2 regions of the Sporomusa sp. 246TCP1 genome follow, and region 1 is predicted to be linked to the other one. Evidence: riboswitches for the same ligand, from Rfam matches in the RefSeq annotation. Region 1 holds a riboswitch; the other holds the start of a gene.
The links. Region 1 has a riboswitch for FMN ahead of ribD (bifunctional diaminohydroxyphosphoribosylaminopyrimidine deaminase/5-amino-6-(5-phosphoribosylamino)uracil reductase RibD). Riboswitches for the same ligand answer to the same signal wherever they lie in the genome.
Positions count from the first base shown of each region.

Region 2: it holds a riboswitch for FMN, as region 1 does, so the genes downstream of both, ribB (3,4-dihydroxy-2-butanone-4-phosphate synthase) here and ribD (bifunctional diaminohydroxyphosphoribosylaminopyrimidine deaminase/5-amino-6-(5-phosphoribosylamino)uracil reductase RibD) in region 1, are expected to answer to the same signal.

Region 1 covers NZ_CM170492.1:1,848,106-1,851,373, reverse strand. Annotated here, with positions in the region: gene AC1ECB_RS09210 (bifunctional 3,4-dihydroxy-2-butanone-4-phosphate synthase/GTP cyclohydrolase II) at 1-68, opposite strand, end outside; gene AC1ECB_RS09205 (riboflavin synthase) at 106-759, opposite strand; gene ribD (bifunctional diaminohydroxyphosphoribosylaminopyrimidine deaminase/5-amino-6-(5-phosphoribosylamino)uracil reductase RibD) at 722-1,858, opposite strand; FMN riboswitch at 1,967-2,102, opposite strand; partial or broken gene AC1ECB_RS09195 (IS1634 family transposase) at 2,398-3,268, shown strand, end outside.
Region 2 covers NZ_CM170492.1:5,403,129-5,406,396, reverse strand. Annotated here, with positions in the region: gene AC1ECB_RS25495 (ATP-binding protein) at 1-474, opposite strand, end outside; gene AC1ECB_RS25490 (universal stress protein) at 657-1,127, opposite strand; gene ribB (3,4-dihydroxy-2-butanone-4-phosphate synthase) at 1,297-1,938, opposite strand; FMN riboswitch at 2,051-2,201, opposite strand; gene AC1ECB_RS25480 (YkgJ family cysteine cluster protein) at 2,260-2,916, opposite strand; gene AC1ECB_RS25475 (hypothetical protein) at 2,931-3,155, opposite strand.

The DNA.
Region 1 (3,268 bases):
TCAATTACGACAACCATTTTACCATTCTTTACATCAGCAATAGCTTCCTCAATCGTATTGAATTTCATGTAAATTCCTCCATTTCGTATTGGCAATCACTCTATTTCATAGGGTAAATCCATGCTGTTCGAGAAATCCCAGTGTTATCTTTTCCTCTGGTTTCGTATTTTGTTGTAAGCCTAGCAATTTTTCCACATACTTGCCAATAATATCTGTTTCCAGATTAACCGGCTCCCCTGCCGCCTTCAGGCCTACTGTGGTCATAGCAGCCGTATGGGGAATAAGTGACACGGTAAACCAGTCGGCACCAACGTCAATAACCGTAAGACTTGTACCATCAATAGCAATAGAGCCTTTGGAGATAATGTAGCGCATAACTTCAGGACCAGTGCCGATCCGGACAAGTATGGCATTATCATTTTGTTCTTTAATCAAAATAGTTCCTACCCCGTCGATATGACCGCTGACTATGTGTCCACCCAGTCGATCACCTACCCGGAGGGTACGTTCGAGGTTGACAGTATCACCTGTTTTGAGACCGGCCAGCGCTGTACGGTCTACTGTCTCAGGCATAACATCAGCAGTAAACCAATCACGGCTAAAGTCGACTACTGTCAGACAGGTGCCATTTACGGCAATGCTGTCACCCAGTTTGACGTCAGCTAACACTTTACTGCCAAAAACCGAGAGCCGAACTGATTTACTGCCGCGTGCAATTTGCTTAACTTTCCCTAATTCCTCCACAAGTCCGGTAAACATCTCGTCCCTCCCGTCCTGTTATATAACCATTTAGTAAGACATCTGTCCCGATGGTTTGTGTGGCAATATCCTCAAGCAGTATGGCTTGATCTACTGTTTCTACGCCTGTACCGCCAACTGGGCCTGGCGCCGCTTTACCGCCAAGTATTTTAGGTGCTATAAAGCAATACACCTTATCAATCAGATTAGCGGCTAAGAGTGAGGAGTTTATGGCTGCACCGCCTTCAACAAACACGCTGGTAATACGGCGTTCGCCCAAAATCGTAAACAGCTGACGCAAATTAACACCAAGAGGCGATCGCGCAAGCACCAACACCTCTACCCCATGGCTCTGTAGTGCAGCTATTCGTTCTGGCGGTGCTGCCTGGCTTACCGCAATGATGGTTGGCGCCTGCTTGTCTGTTACGACGTTAGCAGTCAGTGGTGTGCGGGCCATGGTGTCAATAACAATTCGTACAGGGTTTTGGCCGCCTGCCGGCAAACGTGTTGTTAGCCTGGGGTTATCTGTCAGTACTGTACCGATACCTACCAGTATGCCATCATATATATCACGCAGTCGATGCACATACTCCCGGGCAGCCGGGCCTGTTATCCACTTAGAATGGCCCGTATAGGCAGCAATTTTTCCATCAAGTGACATCGCTGTTTTAAGAACACCAAATGGCATTTTGGTAGTAATCCACTTAATAAATACTTCATTAAGTTTTGCGGCTTCGGCTGCCAGTATTCCCTCGACCACTTCAATACCAGCTGCTCTGAGCCGGGTTAGGCCCTTGCCGGCGACCTCAGGATTAGGATCAGTCATGGCTGCAACAACTTTTTTTATTCCCGCCGCAATCAGGGCATCAGCACAAGGGCCGGTTCGCCCATAATGAGAACACGGTTCAAGAGTAACATATATGGTTGCTCCTTTTGCTAACTCGCCAGCCTGGGCCAAAGCATGAATTTCCGCATGCGGTGTACCGGCCTGACGATGCCAGCCCTGGCCGACTATGTGTCCATCTTTTACAATAGCGGCACCCACCAGTGGATTGGGGCTGGTACGGCCTGTTGCATACTTCGCAATGGTAAGAGCCTGCTGCATATAATATTTGTCCATAGAAGTCCTCCAATGCAAACTTGAATAAAATAAAAAACTGTTGATTAGCTTTGGGGCTATCAACAGTTTAATAGGCAATGTGGTTGGGAAATGCCAATATGGCAGAACTTACGCCTTTTACCATCCAGACTATACTGTCGGCTCTGGAATTGAACCAGATCAACCGTAAAAACGGCTCGCGGGCTATACCGCCGGTCAGGAATTAAAAGATTTTACTCTTTTTCACCTTGCCCCAAAGGCTTTAGTATGTAATTTTCATCCAGAATGTAACTATCTACTACATATGTTACCACTAAGCAGCAATTTAATCAAGCCCCCGGATGTCTTTAATTGCCTGCGCCATATCTGGCGCTCCATATACTGCTGATCCGGCAACTAATATCGTTGCCCCGGGTCTTTGACACTTACTCATATAATGAAATCTCTGAAAGCCTTGAAAACAGGGCTTTTTTTGTTGGAAAAACGTCAAATCTGCCTTGTTTAATATTGCGTAATATAGCGTAACATGTTATAATATAAGGGATCGGAGGTGTTTTTAAATGAGACTTAGTATTTCTAAATCAAAGAATTCAACTTCGCTTTATGTCATACAATCTGTCTACGAAAACGGTAAGCGTTCCACAAAAGTTGTTGAAAAGTTAGGAACGATTGCTGAATTACAGCATAAGCTAAATGGACAAGACCCTTTTGAATGGGCTAAATCATACATCGAAGAACTTAACAAAAAAGAAAAAACTCAATTACGCGAAGTCACAGTTAAATATTCTCCATCTAAGATTATCTCCAAAGATCAACAACGCTGCTTTAACGGCGGATATCTCTTTCTCCAACAGCTTTATCATGAACTCAATCTGCATAAGCTATGTGCTGAAATTTCAAAGAAGTATAAATTTACTTTCGATCTGGATGCCGTACTATCGCGGCTCCTTTACGGACGAATCCTTTTTCCTTCTTCCAAACTCGCAACTTACCAACATTCCTCAAAATTTATTGAGCAACCCAACTTTGATTTACAGCATGTCTACCGATCTCTTGAGGTCATTTCAAAAGAAATGGATTTTATCCAATCTTCTCTTTACAACAACAGTCTTAAACTCTCAAAGAGAAATACCGGCATTCTCTATTATGACTGCACCAACTACTTTTTTGAAATCGAACAGGAAGATGGCCTTAAACAATATGGCGCTTCTAAAGAACATAGGCCAAATCCCATTATTCAGATGGGATTGTTCATGGATGGCGATGGTATTCCCCTAGCTTTTAACCTCAACAGTGGTAACACCAATGAGCAGATTACCCTTAAACCCTTGGAAGAAAAAATACTGTCTGATTTCAAGCTTTCCAAATTCGTTGTTTGTACTGATGCCGGCCTGGCTTCTGAAAGCAACAGGAAATTCAACGACAAGGGCG
Region 2 (3,268 bases), 2.5 Mb from region 1:
CATAAACTCAGCATGTAGATTTGCATAGGCATAAGCCGCACAATCAGCCGCCACTAGCAGGTGAGCATCATTAAAATAAGCAGCATTTGCTGGTACTAACTGCAATTGGCATGGCCATTGCCGCAACTGGGAACCAGTAGCAACAGATTCATTCCGGCTAGTTCCAGCTGCTTTTTTGATCTCTTTGGCCATACTTCCCGGGCAGCCGGGCATTTGCGGTGAACTAGCCGGAAGCTTGCCGGCAATTTGCTGCTGGACAGCTCCTTCATCAAAGGCAGGTGCTTCCCGTTCAATGATATTGATGGCCCCGTGGGGACAATCAGGCAAACAGGCTCCCAGGCCATCACACAGATTGTCTGATACCAATTTAGCTTTTCCATCAATCAACTGCAGAGCCGCTTCATGACAAGCGCTAATACAAAGACCACAACCATCACACTTCTCTTCATCAATTGTAACAATTTTCCGTAACATATTTTTTCTCCTCCATAATTTATTTGAACTATTTTTTATCTCTAGATAAAGGATATACCAAATCCAGCTATTTATCAGTGATTAGAATCACAGAAGCAGTTGATTCTATCAAAAAGAAGCAGATCTTGTTTAACAAGAAATGCTTCTTTCTCCTCGTACTATTTTATTATGCTTTCCAGTTATTAATGACAAGAATACGGCACAATGGTCACAGGACACTGAGCAACATTAACTACACCGTAACTGACGCTGCCAAGTACCCCACCCAGCATCGGATTCATTCCGCGGGACCCCATTATGATCATCCGCACACCATTTGATGAACAACTGCCTGCTTCAATAGTATCGTCAATCCCTGCTTCTTGACAAATCTGATCCTTAGCATCACCGATTCTTAGTTTTAGTTCATAGGCTACACCTGAATCTTCCAATATTTTTTTAGCCGACACAATTATCTCTTGGAAAAGTTGTTGCTGATACTCACGAATGGTATTCTCATTGAAGAATATTTTGGTATGGACAGTATGAAAGCTGGATTGAACATTCAAAACAATAATTTTTTCCTGCAGCGCTTTTGCGATAGTGACAGCCCAATGTAATGCTTCAATGGCATTTTTTGAGCCATCAAAAGGAACAAGAATATCTTTCTTCACAGCAATACCTCCCGTTTACTAGTTTATACCTTAAAGTAATTCGCCACAGATTATCAATATTCCTCTTTTCAGTGCAGAAAGTGCCTCAATTTTCTGTAAATAGTAATATAAATTCATACAATAAAGCCCTCCAGGTAACCTGGAGGGCTGATTAGTCTTGAAGTATTCCTTATTCTCGCAACTTGCGGTAATCTATCAAATCATCCACTGTGACCACCGGCATATTGTGCTTGTTCGCAAAAGTCACGATTTCCGGTAAGCGCGCCATGGTTCCATCCGGATTTGTCAGTTCGCACAGTACACCATATGGTTTGAGACCGGCAAGCCGCATTAAGTCAACATTGGCTTCTGTATGTCCCGGTCGTTCTAATACCCCGCCAGGCTTGGCCTTCAAAGGGAAAACATGCCCCGGATGACGCAGATCCTGGGAACAAGCATTATCAGCAATTGCCGCTTTTATAGTCGCAACACGGTCAGCGGCTGACACACCTGTGGTAACTCCCGTAGCCGCTTCAATTGAAATGGTAAATGCGGTTTGAAAACTACTTGTATTGTTAGCTACCATCATTGGCAACACTAATGCTTCGGCTTTTTCCTCCGGCAGACACAAACAAACTATACCACTGCATTCACGAATTAACATCGCCATCTGTTTTGTTGTCAGCGACTCGGCAGCAAAGAAAATATCACCTTCATTTTCCCGCTGTTCGTTATCTGTTACTAAAACACCCTGACCATTGCTGAGAGCAGTAAGCGCCCTTGCCACCCGCTCCTCTGCATTGCCAAATTGACTTAACAAATTCTGATTCAAAGTAATGCGCCTCCTATACTAATAGTAGGACTTACTAAATCAGGGCAATAGACAGACAGCGACTGAACGATAATGCAATAGAACCTCCGGTTCCTTGTATTAATGCTGACCGCCTTATCCTCTTTCGTCCGGACTATACCGTCGGCACTGGCATTTCACCAGTTCTGCTGACCTCTTCCCAAGCAGGAAGAGCGCTCGCGGGCTCCCCGGTAAAAAACCGGGATACCGCCGGTGGGGACTTGCACCCCGCCCTGAGAATAAGTCTCATACCTGTTATTATACTCGCCGACCATTATTTGTCAACAAAATCATTATTCTGAATTACCTGTTGATGATTTCATGAAATAAACGCACGTCCTCTGGCGACACATTAGAATGCACAAAATCAGCTCTTACACAATCCTTAATCAGAATTTCGCTATAATTGTTGCACCCGTAAGCTGTACTGGCGCTTATTATTTCTTCGCGCAACGTTTTTGCCGGCTCAATAGCTGCCGGCGGCGTTGCCGGGTCGTTTATCACCGCATCAAGATATACGGCACGCATTGCATGGTGCATCTCGGCGACAATTGCCGCGTCGAGAATCTTGTAACATGGGCTTTGCGGAATACATATATAGGTTCGGCAGCTTGCCGGTCGCTCATTGTAAACAAGACATCTCGACAATCCATCCAGGTGGCGGCATTTCTTTTTCCCGGCAAGAAGAAATATCTCCAGTTTATTTTGGCCCACGTCAACAAACAGTTTAGGAATTATGCGTTCAAGCTTTCCTTTAGACAGTTTTTTAGCACTAACACTGTCCATATTGATTTTGAACCGGCCTTTACAGCAATGTTGCCTGCAGGTACCGCAGGGCAATGGATTTTCAAGTAAAAATTCATCGACAGCATCGAAAAATTCCTGTACTGTTGATCTATTGCTTAAGCCACTAATATCTACTTCATTTTCCTTGTTGAAAAATAGTTTCAGTTTGACCATTCCCCTCGCTAATTTTACTTCACACTAACCACAATCACACTATTGCTAACTTCGATCACTTTTACCGGCAACTCAGTCATAGAATTTACTTCAATTAGTTGCAGTAACGCTGACTTCCGATATAGGCTTGTAAAGTACTCAGTAAAATCTTGTACCAATGTCCACTCACTGCCATTAGTTGGTCTTCGTGTACTTAGCCCGATTTTATTTTCATTATTAATATAAATTACCTTACTCATAGTAACCCCCATATGGCAATTAGCTTAAATATTTTATCTTCCACAAAATTTTTGTATTTCCTGCTAGCAATATGAAACATCAATATTATTATTGTGCTTTGCACTAACCTGCT